Regions from separate parts of the Halomonas flagellata genome, predicted to be linked through region 1. Evidence: predicted binding sites of a transcription regulator. Region 1 holds the regulator's gene; each other region holds the start of a gene.
What was found. Region 1 encodes FNR, which switches genes on or off when oxygen is low (the NO sensors DNR and NnrR bind a similar motif). Its sites were predicted from a motif close to TTGATNTANATCAA; they were not measured.
Positions count from the first base shown of each region.

Region 1 (4,481 bases):
CTCGAGGGCCCCGCCCATCGCATCCTCTTCGACGAGGACGAGAACGACCTCCCCCCCGAGGAGCGCCAGCGCCGGCGACAGTCGCGTGGCGAGGTCGACGACGCCCCCGCTGACCGGGAGGAACCGCCGCGCTGATGGATCCCACCGGCCTGGGTCTACCGCCCCTGCTGGCGGCCTTCGTCTTCGGCCTGCTCGGCGGCGCCCACTGCATCGGCATGTGCGGCGGCATCATGAGTGTGCTGACCTTCGCCGTGCCCCCCAGCCTGCGCTCCCCGACACGGCTCTCCGGATTGCTGCTCGGCTACAACCTGGGGCGCATCACCAGCTACATGACCGCCGGTGCGCTGGTGGCCGGGCTCGGCACCCTGGTCGCCATCACCCCCACGGCCCGCCTGGTGCTGCAGGGGCTGGCCGCGGTGATGCTGATCCTGATGGCGCTCTATATCGCCGACTGGTGGAAGGGGCTGCTCAGGGTGGAGGCCGTCGGCAAGCGGCTGTGGCGCCACCTGGAGCCGCTGGGCCGGCGGCTGATGCCTGTGGTGAAGGTTCCCCAGGCGGTGGCGCTGGGGGCAGTCTGGGGCTGGTTGCCGTGCGGGCTGGTCTACTCCATGCTCGCCTGGAGCCTGGCCACCGCCGCCCCGCACCAGGGCGCCCTGCTGATGGGCGCCTTCGGCCTGGGTACCCTGCCGGCCCTGCTGGTCACCGGCCTGGCGACACGCCAGCTCGGCAGCCTGATCCGCCACCGCGCCACCCGCACCCTGGCCGCGGCGTCGATCATCGCCTTCGCCCTGTGGCAGCTCTGGATGCTGCTGCCCGCCGGCGGCCACGCCTGACCCCCCGACGATCTCGTTCCCGCTTGACGCAGCTCAACACGGCCGGGGGTCGCCCTCGCTACCATCGAGGCATGTCCATCATCCGGAGTGCCGTCATGTCCGCTCACGCGACGCGCGAAGGCCCAGGGGGTTCCGCCCAGTTCGCCTGGGACCCGGTACTGCTGCGCCGCTACGACGCCTGCGGCCCGCGCCCCACCTCACATCCCACGGCCCTCGGCTTCCGGGAGGACTTCGGGCCCGACGACTTCACCGCGGCCCTCGCCCGCAGCAACGACGCGGGCCGTGCCTTGTCGCTCTATGTCCATGTGCCCTTCTGCCGCCAGGCCTGCTTCTACTGTGCCTGCAACAAGATCGCCACCGGGGACACGCGGCTGGCCGAGCCGTACCTGTCGCGCCTCGACCGGGAGATGGTGCTCACCTCCCGCCATCTCGACGCCGCCCGGGAGGTCCAGCAGCTGCACTGGGGCGGCGGCACCCCGACCTTCCTCACCCTCGACCAGATGAGCGACCTGATCGATCGCCTCGATGCCCGTTTCGGGCTCTCGGGCTCGAGGGAGCGTGACTACGCCATCGAGATCGACCCCCGGGAGGCCAATGTCCTCACCCTGCGCCATCTGCAGGCACTCGGCTTCAACCGCCTGAGCCTCGGCGTCCAGGACCTGGACCTCAGGGTGCAGCAGGCGATCAACCGGGTCCAGCCCCGGGTACTCACCGAGTCGCTGATCGACGAAGCCGACCGCCTCGGCTTCCGCTCGCTCAACCTCGACCTGATCTATGGCCTGCCGCTGCAGACCCGCGACAGTTTCGCCGAGACCCTGGCGCAGGTGATCGCCATGGCCCCGGCCCGGCTGTCGGTGTTCCACTATGCTCACCTGCCCGAACGCTTCACGCCCCAGCGCCGCATCCACGCCGAGGACCTGCCCGGGCCCGAGGAGACGCTGGCGATGCTGCATACCACCCTCGAGATGCTGACCGCGGCGGGCTATGTGCACATCGGCATGGACCACTTCGCCCGCCCCGACGACAGCCTGGCAAAGGCCCAGCGCCAGGGTAGCCTCACGCACGACGTCCGGGGCTACTCCAGCCACGCCCGGTGCGACCTGGTGGGGCTCGGCGTCTCGGCGATCAGCCGGGTCGATGACGCCTACGCCCGGAACCCCGTGGGGCTCGCCGCCTATGAGGCGGCGCTGGATGCCGGCCGCCTGGCCACCGACCGCGGACGGCGCCTGACATTCGACGACTGCCTGCGGCGGCACGCCAGCGAGCGCCTGATATGCGACCTGTCCCTCGATCTCGAGGCGCTGGGCCAGGCCTTCGGGGTCGATGCCGAGGCCCGGCTGGCCGATGTCCTGGCCCGGCTGGAAGGAGCCGAGCGCGATGGCCTGGTGGAGCGTGCCGGCCCCCGGCTCGTCGTCACGCCGATCGGCCGGCTGCTGCTCCGGCACCTCGCCATGGCCTTCGACCCCCAGCTCCCGGACCAGCCGGCCTCGCCCCGCTCACGCCTCCGGTGAGGGACTACCTCCGATGGCCGGAGGCTACCTCCAAAGGGATGCTATGCCGGCCCGGACGAATCCCCCATAATGGTGGCAGAGTCACCATCATGGAGGAGAGCATGCCTGATACCGCGACCGGCAGGCGGCGTTCCCTGCTGCACGAGACCCGCTGCCAGACCTGCAGCCTCAGCTCGCTCTGCCTGCCGCTGGCACTCGAGCTCCAGGACATGGACCAGTTCGACGCCATCATCCGGCGCCGCGCTCCCCTGAAGAAGGGCGAGGCGCTGTTCCGCCAGGACAGCGCCTTCACCAGCATCTACGCCGTGCGCTCGGGCAGCCTCAAGCAGGTCACCACCGAGGGCTGCGGCGAGGACCAGTTGACCAACTTCTACCTGCCCAGCGAGCTGGTGGGCCTCGATGGCATCGACGAGGCGCGCTATCCCGGCACGGTGGTGGCGCTCGAGACCACCACCGTCTGCGAGATTCCCTTCGACCGCCTCGACGCCCTCTCCGAGGAGCTGCCGGAGCTGCGCACCCAGCTCTACCGCAGCATGAGCAAGGAGATGCGCGACGACCGCCGCATGATGCGGCTGCTGTCCCGCAAGACCGCCGACCAGCGCCTGGCGACCTTCTTCGCCGGCCTCTCCGACCGCTTCCGCCGCCGCGGCTACTCGCCCTACAGCTTCCGCCTCTCCATGTCCCGGGCCGATATCGGCAACTACCTGGGGCTGGCGGTGGAGACGGTGAGTCGCATCCTCGGCCGCTTCCAGACGCAGGGGCTGGTGGCCGTCTCCGGCCGCGAGGTCAACATCCTCGACCTGGCGGCCCTGGCACAGGTCGCCGAGGAGGAAGGCGCGCGCTGAGGCGCTGCGCGCCAGCTGGAAGCTGGAAGCTGGAAGCTGGAAGCTGGAAGCTGGAAGCTGGAAGCTGGAAGCTGGAAGCTGGAAGCTGGAAGCTGGAAGCTGGAAGCTGGAAGCTGGAAGCTGGAAGCTGGAAGCTGGAAATCAGCATGTTGCCACCAGCCCTGGCGTCAAGGTTTTTTCTTTAAGCTTCCAGGCGCGAAGCGCCGCTCTTCCAGCTTATGACTCTTGGCGGATATCGATGCGGTCGGCCTGCCGCCGGGCCTGCTTCTCCTCCAGGCCGGCGAAGTCGAAAAGCTTGCGGTCGGCCAACTGCGAGGGCGCCACGTTGGTCACCGCCTTGAACATGCTCTCGAGCCGGCCGGGGTGCCTGGCCTCCCATTCGGCGAGCATCTCCTTGACCACCTGGCGCTGCAGGTTGGGCTGGGAACCGCAGAGATTGCAGGGGATGATCGGGAAGTCCATCAGCCGCGCGAACTCGGCGATGTCCGCCTCCCGGCAATAGGCCAGCGGACGGATGACGATGTTCCGGCCGTCGTCGGAGAGCAGCTTGGGCGGCATCGCCTTGAGGCTGCCGCCGAAGAAGAGGTTGAGGAACAGCGTCTCGAGGATGTCCTCGCGATGGTGGCCCAGGGCGATCTTGGTGGCACCGATCTCCTCGGCGAAGCCGTAGAGCGAGCCGCGACGCAGCCGCGAACAGAGCGCACAGGTGGTCTTGCCCTCGGGGGTCTTCTCCTTGACCACCGAGTAGGTGTCGCGCTCGAGGATGTGGTACTCCACCCCGATGCCATCCAGGTACTCGGGCAACACCTGCTCGGGGAAACCGGGCTGCTTCTGGTCGAGGTTGACCGCCACCAGCGAGAAGCGCACCGGAGCATTGCGCTGCAGGCTGCGCAGGATCTCGAGCATGGTGTAGCTGTCCTTGCCGCCGCTCAGGCAGACCATCACCCGGTCGCCCTCGCCGATCATCTCGTAGTCGATGATGGCATTGCCCACCTGGCGTCGCAGGCGCTTCTGCAGCTTGTTGAACTCGCGCTTGCCCCTGGCATCGAGGGTGGTGGCGTCGCCTGCTGTGGCGGGAGCATCGGCAGGGTTGGGGTCGAAGATCACGGCGTCTTGCATGGTCGGGGCGCTGCCAGAGCGGCTGGAAATCACGGGTGCCTATCCTACCACCACCGCCGCCGCCTGGCGACGGTACGGCGTCGACGGCCCGGAGGATGCCCATGCCGTGGCTGCCCCTCGAGACGAGGGGCTCACGAGCTCCGCTTCGCCAGCATGGCGCCTCGCTCCAGGCG
Region 1 covers NZ_JAKVPY010000015.1:20,084-24,564, reverse strand. The annotation lists gene ccoS (cbb3-type cytochrome oxidase assembly protein CcoS) at 1-135, shown strand, start outside; gene MKP05_RS13115 (sulfite exporter TauE/SafE family protein) at 135-833, shown strand; gene hemN (oxygen-independent coproporphyrinogen III oxidase) at 929-2,344, shown strand; gene fnr (fumarate/nitrate reduction transcriptional regulator Fnr) at 2,446-3,189, shown strand; gene ttcA (tRNA 2-thiocytidine(32) synthetase TtcA) at 3,406-4,308, opposite strand; gene MKP05_RS13095 (3'-5' exonuclease) at 4,440-4,481, opposite strand, start outside.

Region 2 (4,481 bases), on a different contig from region 1:
CGATAACGATGGGTCAACGTCTGTTCAGTTTACCAGTTCCCGTGTGCCCATGGCGGGCAGGGGTGCGGCATCGGGTCGCATCAGCACGAGGCGCCCACTCCACAGCAGAAGCAGGTCGCGGCCGTCAGGGCCAGCCCGCTCCAGGCGAGTCGTGAAACCACCCTGGTCGGCCGTATGGTGCCCTTCGGGCGATATCATAAAGTGTAATTTACATGAATGTTAAGGGAGGTTGTCAACGCTTGATCTCCTCATGCCCTCCCTCCTTTGACCTGGGTCAGCTACCTCTTGAAGGGTACCGACGCCGCGGATAGCGGATGGCATACTTCCCTCATTCGGCAGGGCCCGCGGGCCCTGCCCCCGTTCTTGCTTGAATACAGGCTTCAAGAGGCCGCTTCACGACATGCCACAGGATCTCCCGTTCGACCGCCCCCTGGTGGAGAAGTACGACCGCCCGGGGCCGCGCTACACCTCCTACCCCACGGCGCCCCAGTTCCATGCGGCCTTCGCCGAGGATGACTACCGCGCGGCAGCGGAGCGCAGCAACCGGGCCGAGTCGCCCAAGCCGCTGTCGGTCTACGTGCACATCCCGTTCTGCAAGAGCCTGTGCTACTACTGCGCCTGCAACAAGATCATCACCCACAACACCGAGCGGGCCGCCGAGTACCTCGAGTGGCTCAAGCAGGAGATCGGGGTCCAGGCCGCGCTGTTCGACGCCTCGCGGCGCATGACCCAGCTGCACCTGGGCGGCGGCACCCCCACCTACCTGAGCAACGCCCAGCTGGGCGAGCTGATGGAGGCACTGGACGCGGCCTTCCACTTCGCCCCGCCGGAGGCGCGCGAGTTCTCCCTGGAGGTCGACCCGCGCACCGTCACCCCCGAGCAGATCCATGAGCTGCGTGCCCTGGGCTTCAACCGGCTCAGCTTCGGCGTGCAGGACTTCGATGCTGACGTCCAGCAGGCCGTCAATCGCATCCAGAGCGAGGAGCAGGTGGTGGCCCTGGTGCAGGCGGCCCGCGAGGCCGGCTTCCAGTCGGTCAGCGTCGACCTGATCTATGGCCTGCCGCTGCAGACGGTGGCGAGCTTTGACGTCACCCTGGACAAGATCATCGCCCTGCGGCCCGACCGCATCGCCGCCTACAGCTATGCCCACCTGCCCGAGCTGTTCAAGGCCCAGCGGCTGATCCGCCCCGAGGACATGCCGCCCCCGGAGCGCAAGCTGGAATTACTGGAGCTGACCATCCGCCGGCTGTCCGCGGCCGGCTATGTCTATATCGGCATGGACCACTTCGCCCTGCCCGAGGACGAGCTCTCCCTGGCGCGCGAGAACGGCACCCTGCAGCGCAACTTCCAGGGCTACTCGACCCACGCCGACTGCGACCTGATTGGCCTGGGCATCACCTCCATCGGCAAGGTCGGTGACAGCTACAGCCAGAACGTCAAGGAGACCGCCCAGTACCAGCACCGGCTGGAGGCCGGCCGGCTGCCGGTGATGCGCGGCTATCGCCTCAACGACGACGACCGCCTGCGTCGCGACGTGATCAACGCCCTGATGTGCCACGGCCGCATCGTCTTCGCCACGATCGAGGCCGCCCACGGCATCGTCTTCCGCGACTACTTCGCCGACGCCCTCGCCGAACTCGAGGAGATGGCCGCCGACGGCCTGCTGGCGATCCGCGAGGGCGAGATCGAGGTGCTGCCCGCCGGGCGACTGATGATGCGCAATGCCGCCATGGCCTTCGATGCCTATCTGGCACGCAGCGAGGGGCGCTATTCCCGCACGGTCTGATCAGGCGATTCACGCTGCCCTGGCCGCCTGCCGGGGCAACTGGGCGGCGGCCGCGCGGCGGCTCGCCATGGACCCGAGCAACCTGCACAAGCTGGCCCGCCGGCCGGGCATCAAGCGCTGACGACAGCGGTAGGCCGTCGCAGCGTTGATGGTCAAGCTCAACGACATCTTGTGCTTTCTGCGGTCGAATGATCTATATATGGTGTCTGGCCGTGCGAGTGGTCGCACCGGCCAGGGCTTGATGCATGTCAGTGCGAACGTCTTTCATGACGCCTAGGATGAGCGGTTCGGCGGCCCCGGCCGCATCGACGTCACCAGGAGAGTTAGCATGTCCCTGCCTTTCCCGTCCCTGTCACTGCCGCGCCCACCCGCCCCGAGCCGCCTGATCCGTGCCCTCGACCCGAGGGTGCCCATCGCCGTCAAGCGTCGCCTGGTGGAGCCGTTGCTCAACCGCACCTTCGCCGAGCCGCTGGCGGAAGGCGAGTTCGATGCCCTCGAGGGGCGCCGGGTCAGCCTGGCCGTCGACGATCTGGGGGTGGTGCTGACCCTGGGGCTCGAGGCGGGCCGCCTGGTGCTCTGCCGCGGGGCCGGCGAGGCGACCATCCACGGCGGCTGGCGCGAGTTCCTCTGCCTGGCCACCCGTCGCGAGGACCCCGACAGCCTGTTCTTCCAGCGTCGCCTGCTGATCGAGGGCGACACCGAGCTGGGCCTGACGGTCAAGAACCTGCTCGATGGCCGCGAGGAGGGCCTGGCCCAGGGTCGCCTGGGCGAATGGCTGCTGCGACTCGAGCGGTTGGCGCATCGCGATCACTGACCCCGTTATCCTAGACTTCTCTGGAGACCCTGAATGAGCACTTCCGCCAAGGCCGTCAAGACATCCAACGAGGTACCGATGCAGGCCCCCTCCCGTGATATCTGGGATTCCAAGTACCGGCTCAAGGATCGCCACGGGCGCCCGGTGGACAAGGACGTGGCGGCCACCTGGGAGCGGGTGGCCCGCGCCCTGGCCGCGGTGGAGGGCGACCAGGCCGACGAGTGGCTGCCGAAGTTCCGCTGGGCGCTGGAGAACGGCGCCATTCCGGCCGGGCGGATCATGTCCAACGCCGGCGCCGACGACTACAAGCCGGCGGTGAGCCTGATCAATTGCACGGTGTCGCGCACCATCCGCGACTCCATGCACGACATCCTCTCCGCGGTGGTGGATGCCGGCATGACGTTAAAAAGCGGAGCGGGAATCGGCTATGACTTTTCCACCCTGCGCCACAGGGGCGCCTTCGTGTTCGGCGCCGGGGCCGGCACCAACGGCCCCCTGGCGTTCATGGATATCTACGACAAGATGTGCTTCACGGTGGCCTCCGCCGGCGGGCGCCGCGGCGCCCAGATGGCCACCTTCGACGTGGGCCATCCCGATGTCCGCCAGTTCATCGAGGCCAAGCGCGAGGCCGGCCGGCTGCGCCAGTTCAACCTGAGCCTGCTGATCACCGACGAGTTCATGGAGGCGGTCAGGAGCGACGCCGACTGGCCGCTGGCCTTCCCGCTGCACCCCGGCGAGAAGGAGGACGTGGGCCCCGACGAGCTCATCTATCGCGACTGGCCGGTGATCGAGGAGGGCTACACCGTCGACGACGAGGGCCGCGTGGCCTGCCGCATCGTCGAGGTGATCAAGGCGCGCGAGCTGTGGGACACCATCATGCGCTCGACCTACGACTTCGCCGAGCCGGGCTTCATCCTGATCGACCAAGTCAACCGCATGAACAACAACTGGTTCTGCGAGGAGATCCGCGCGACCAACCCCTGCGTGACGGCGGATACCCGGTTGCATACCCAGTTCGGTCAGGTGCCCATCGGTGAGCTTTACCAACTGGGTCATGCTCTCGATGTGACGGTCGACAAGCGTGCACTCGAACTTGATGACAGGGGGGTTGAAACCCGCCCGGCTGTGCCTGCCTTCATGACAGCCAGACAAGCCGATGTTTATCGGGTCACCACGCGCGAAGGTTACGAAATCAAGGCGACTGCATGGCATGATTTCTATACCCAGCGAGGCAAGATTCCTCTCAAGGAACTGCAGGTGGGCGATAGCGTATGGGTACAGTCCGGTAAGGGCCAGTTCGGTGACCAGGGTGATGAGCGGCTGGGTACCCTGCTAGGCTTGATTGCCGGCGATGGGCATTTCACGCACCGTGGCAACGGCCATGAGGCCGTGCTCATCAACTTCTGGGGAGAGGACCGTCAGCTGGCCGATATCACAGCCGAGTATGTTAATGAGCTGATTGCTGGTGCGGCCAAAACGGCGCGTCAATATGCGGTGGCGCCTGTAGCGGTGGCCGAGCGCCAGCATGTCTTTGTTCGCTCGGTGATCCTGGCCCGCCTCCTGGAACACTACGGTTTTACCCGGGAGACCAAGCTGCAGGTGCCGGAGGTGGTCTGGCGGGGCACCGAGGCGTGCGTCAAGGGCTATCTGCGCGGGCTGTTTCAGGCAGATGGTACCGTCAATGTGTCCAGCAATAGCCAGAGCTGCTCGGTTCGCCTCGCTTCGAGCGAAGTCAGCTTACTCAAGGATGTCCAGACGCTGCTTGCCAACCTGGGGATTTTCTGTCGTATCCACAAGCGACGTGAGGCCGGCACTCGAGTGCTGCCGGATGGCAAGGGAGGAACTCGGCAGTATGCCTGCCAGGCCGATCATGAGTTGATC
Region 2 covers NZ_JAKVPY010000007.1:105,745-110,225, forward strand. The annotation lists gene hemN (oxygen-independent coproporphyrinogen III oxidase) at 401-1,786, shown strand; gene MKP05_RS07690 (helix-turn-helix domain-containing protein) at 1,740-1,907, shown strand; gene ubiT (ubiquinone anaerobic biosynthesis accessory factor UbiT) at 2,115-2,600, shown strand; gene MKP05_RS07700 (ribonucleotide reductase barrel domain-containing protein) at 2,634-4,481, shown strand, end outside.
Region 2: ubiT (ubiquinone anaerobic biosynthesis accessory factor UbiT) is a predicted target of FNR. The motif match lies at 2,025-2,038, and genes of this name have one in related genera.

Region 3 (4,481 bases), on a different contig from region 1:
GCGACAAGGCCCGCGAGGACGGTGTCTACATGCCGCTCGCCGAGGGCCTCTACCAGGTGCTGTTCGAGGGCGTGCCGGCCCAGGAGATGGCACGGATGCTGATGCTCGGCGAGCAGAGCAGCGACGTGGAGTTCATCCTCTCCCGGGAGGACGTGCGCCAGGCCCATCGCGACGACGAGGGCCCCCATGGCTGAGCGACTGCTGATCATGCGCCACGGCGAGGCGAGCCCGGGCAGCCCCGACATCTATCGCCCCCTGACCGAACGGGGCCTGGACGAGACCCGACGGGTGGGGGCCTGGCTGGCGGGCCGTGACGACCTGGCCGGCCTGCGCCTGTTGGCCAGCCCCTACCGGCGGGCGCGGCAGACCGCGGATGCCATCGCCGAGGCCCTCGGCCACGAGGTCGAGTCGCTGTCGATCCTCACCCCCGACGATCCGCCCCAGGCGGTGGTCGACTGGCTGCTCGAGCAGGCTGGGCAGGGCCCGCTGATGCTGGTGAGCCATATGCCGTTGGTCGGGGCGCTCACCGGCCTGCTGGTGGAGGGGCGCAGCGATCGCGGCCCGGGCTTCCCCACCGCCGCCGTGGCCGAGCTGGAGGCCGAGGTGTGGGCGGCGGACTGTGCACGGCTGGTGCGCTTTACCGCGCCGGCGGATCTCGCCTAGATCACCCCGGCGGCCTTCAGGCTGAAGGCCCCCAGGGTGATGGTCACGCTGGCCATCAGGGTGGTCAGGGCGATGATGTTGGCGGTGAGCACGGCGTTGCCGCCCATCGCCTTGGCCATCACGAAGGCCGCGGCGGCGGTGGGGCTGGCGAAGAACAGGAACATCACCCCTAGCTCGCGCCCCTCGAAGCCGGCGAGCCAGGCGGCCCCGGTGGCCAGGGCCGGCAGCACCACCATCTTCATCAGGCCGGTCTCCACCGTGATCCAGCCCGAGCGACGGAGGGCCCGTGGGGAGAGGGTGGCGCCCACGCACAGCAGCGCCAGGGGCAGGGTCATGGAGGCGAAGTAGTCGCCGGAGGTCGCCAGCCAGCCCGGCAGCTTCAGGTCCAGTGCTGCCACCGGCAGGGCGGTGAATACCGCCAGGATCAGTGGATTGCGCAGGATATGCCCCAGGATGCTGCGCCAGTCGGCGTGCCTGCCGGGCCGGTAATGCGCCAGGGCGATCACCGAGAAGGCGTTGTAGGTCAGGATCACCACCCCCAGCAGCAGCCCACCCGTCGACAGGCCCGCCTCGCCGTACATGCCGGCCGCCAGGGCCAGGCCGACGATTCCGCAGTTGCCGCGAAAGGCGCCCTGGATACAGGCGCCGCGATCGGCGATGCCCGACCGGTGGTGGGCCCACCACCAGCTCAGCAGGAAGCCGCCCAGGGTGGTGGCGGCGAAGAAGCCCAGCATTCGCGGATTCAGGGTGGTGTCGAGGTCGGCGGCGATGATGCTGAGGAAGATCATCACCGGCATGGAGCCGCGGAAGACCAGGCGCGAGGCCGTGGTCACGAAGTCGTGTCCGAGCATGCCGAACCGCCTGAGCAGGTAGCCCACGAAGACCATGACGAAGACGGGCAGGGTGATGTCGAGGCTGTCGAGCAGCAGGTCGCCGAGGTCCATCCAGGGGCTCCGTGGTGGGGTCGCGATGGCCGCCTATGGTACCGCCGACAGCTGGCGACGTCTCAGTCCGAGCCTCTCTCCAACTTTAGTCGCAATTTGGCCAGTCGAGCTTGCCGAGGCTGGAAGTGACGATTAGTTTGTATGATGTATGACAACGAGGCGTTGTCAGTCACCCGTAGAGGCGGTCGGGGAGTCCCTGGCCCCGATAAGCAAGAGGACGGTTGCGTGAAGTTTTCCAGACAAGCAGTGGTGCAAGCCATCGGTGACGGCCTGCTGTCGTTTCCCATCACCGACTTCGACCAGGAGGGCCGTTTCGACGCCGAGAGCTATCGCCGGCGGCTGGAGTGGTTCATCAGCCACGACATCTCCGCGGTCTTCGTGGCCGGCGGTACCGGTGAGTTCTTCAGCCTGTCGCTCGACGAGTTCCGCGAGATCGTGCGCGTCGCCGTGGAGACAGTGGACGGCAAGCTGCCGGTGATCGCCAGCGCCGGGCTCAGCGTCGAGAGCGGCAAGGCCTTCGCCGAGGCGGCCGAGGAGGCCGGCGCCGACGGTATCCTGCTGATGCCGCCCTACCTGACCGAGTGCCCTCAGGACGGCCTGGTCGAGTACGCCCGGCAGATCTGCGACTCGACCCGGCTCAACGTCATCTACTACAACCGCGGCAACGGTATCCTCGACGCCGAGTCCGTCAAGGCGCTGGCCGAGGCCTGCCCCAACCTGGTCGGCCTGAAGGACGGCAAGGGCGACATCCAGGCGCTGAACAAGATCGTCAAGACCGTGGGCGATCGCCTGGTCTACGTGGGCGGCGTGCCCACCGCCGAGATCTTCGCCGAGGCCTATCTGTCCATCGGCGTCAACACCTACTCCTCGGCCGTGTTCAACTTCGTGCCCGACATGGCCGTCACGTTCTACAAGGAACTGCGCAAGGGCAATAGTGAAGCCGTCAAGCAGATCACCAACGACTTCTTCATTCCCTTCGTGGACCTCAGGGATCGGAAGAGGGGCTATGCCGTCAGCCTGATCAAGGCCGGCGCCGAGATCATCGGGCGTCCGGCGGGCAGCGTGCGCGCGCCATTGAGCATGCCCACTTCCGAGGAGCACCAGCAGCTCGAGACGCTGGTGGGTATCGCCAAGCAACTATAAATCGACAACCAGCAGAAAGAGGTGAAAGCATGACCGTTTCCAAGAAGACCCTGGCAGGACTGGGCTCGGCCGTCGTGATGGCGTCGCTGGCCTTCGGCACCGGGATCGCCATGGCCCAGGAGGGCCAGCTGCGCGGCAACGTCCGGGTCGTGATCGGCTCCACGTCGACCGGGGGTGACACCTACCAGAACTCCACCATCGTCGTGGACAAGCTGGCCGAACAGCTCGATCTCAACATGAAGGTCGATGCCGTAGGTGCGAGTTCGGCATTCCGCACCCTGGATCGGGATTCGCGCGGCAACACCCTGATGATCTTCCACGATCAGTCCTACCTGGGCTACCTGTATGGCGTGGAAGGGTATTACGATATTTTCGAGAAATACACGATCGGGCCGACCGTGGCGATCAACCCGGGCAATGCCTACCTGGTGCCCAAGGACTCCCCGTACGAGACCCTGAACGACATCATCGCCGCGGTGGGCGATGGCGAGACCGTGCGCGTGGCGATCCAGCCGGGTGGCGTGTCCGAGATCGGCTTCAGTGCCCTGAAGAACGCCATCGCCATCGAGCACCCGGGCCAGGAGGACAACCTGGTCGCCGTCAACACCGGCTCCCAGTCGGACAAGAACCAGCAGCTCTTCGACGATCAGGTCGACATGATCCATGGCTCGGTACAGGCCAACGAGCAGTACACCCGCCTGCCGGAGGACGACCAGAAGGCCATGCGTTTCGTCTGGCTGACGGCTCGCCAAGGGACCATCGAGCAGGCGCCGGAGAATGGTCTGGGTAAGACCACCCGCGAGCAGCTGCTGGAGTACGTCGAGCCCAACGTGCACGTCACCATGGGCGACGACGAGACCTTCACCTTCGATAAGGAATTCTTCTTCCTCTACAACAAGGACATGGATCCGGGCATCGTCGAGCAGATCGATGAGGCGCTCACCGAGATCTATGCCGCGGGCGAGATCCAGGAGGTCCAGAAGAACTCCTTCTTCATCCCCAACTTCAAGCCTTCGGAAGAGGCCTCGGAGTACCTGTACGAAAAGATGTCTCGCTACGAAGGCATCATCGAAAACATCAAGTAAGCGATCCGGGCACCGGTGGCCCATGCCGCCGGTGTCCTCACCGTAGGGTGTGAATCGCTATAGAATAATGATGGGCAGGAGGCGTCCTCCTGCCTATCGCCGGAGCCGCTATGGAATCAGGTCTGTCAAGTCTGCTCAACGTCTCGATCGATTTCGAGACTTCTCACCTGTTCTTCCCGACGATCATCCATTGGATCATGGCGGGATTGTTCGCCTTGATCCTGGTGACGAAGGTGGCCCCCTTCCTGGTCGCGGTGAAACGGGGAGAGCGCACTCTGCCCATCGTGGGTGAGCCCATGGATGCTTTCCGCTTCTTCGGCACCCTCGCCTTGATCGTGGCGTATTTCTATCTGATGGCGGTGGTGGGAAACATGTTCCCCTACACGGGGTATGGCTTCCTGTTCGTCTCGATCGCGTTCGTCTTCCTCATGTCTCTCATGTACATGCATGAGTGGACGAAAAAGGCTGTGATCATCGTGGCGATCAACGCCATCGTCGCCCCCGGCCTGGCCTGGTTCATCCTGGCCAAGCTGTTCAACATCACCCTGCCGTGACCGAAGCGAGTGTCGCCATGGAATTCCTGTCACTTCTCGATATTACCTTCTTTCTTCTCGTCGGATTCGGGGCCCTGATCGGCATCATCTTC
Region 3 covers NZ_JAKVPY010000009.1:4,138-8,618, reverse strand. The annotation lists gene MKP05_RS09105 (NAD(P)H-dependent glycerol-3-phosphate dehydrogenase) at 1-194, shown strand, start outside; gene sixA (phosphohistidine phosphatase SixA) at 187-663, shown strand; gene MKP05_RS09095 (AEC family transporter) at 660-1,607, opposite strand; gene kdgD (5-dehydro-4-deoxyglucarate dehydratase) at 1,833-2,750, shown strand; gene MKP05_RS09085 (type 2 periplasmic-binding domain-containing protein) at 2,780-3,835, shown strand; gene MKP05_RS09080 (tripartite tricarboxylate transporter TctB family protein) at 3,946-4,389, shown strand; gene MKP05_RS09075 (tripartite tricarboxylate transporter permease) at 4,407-4,481, shown strand, end outside.
Region 3: kdgD (5-dehydro-4-deoxyglucarate dehydratase) is a predicted target of FNR. The motif match lies at 1,749-1,762, and genes of this name have one in related genera.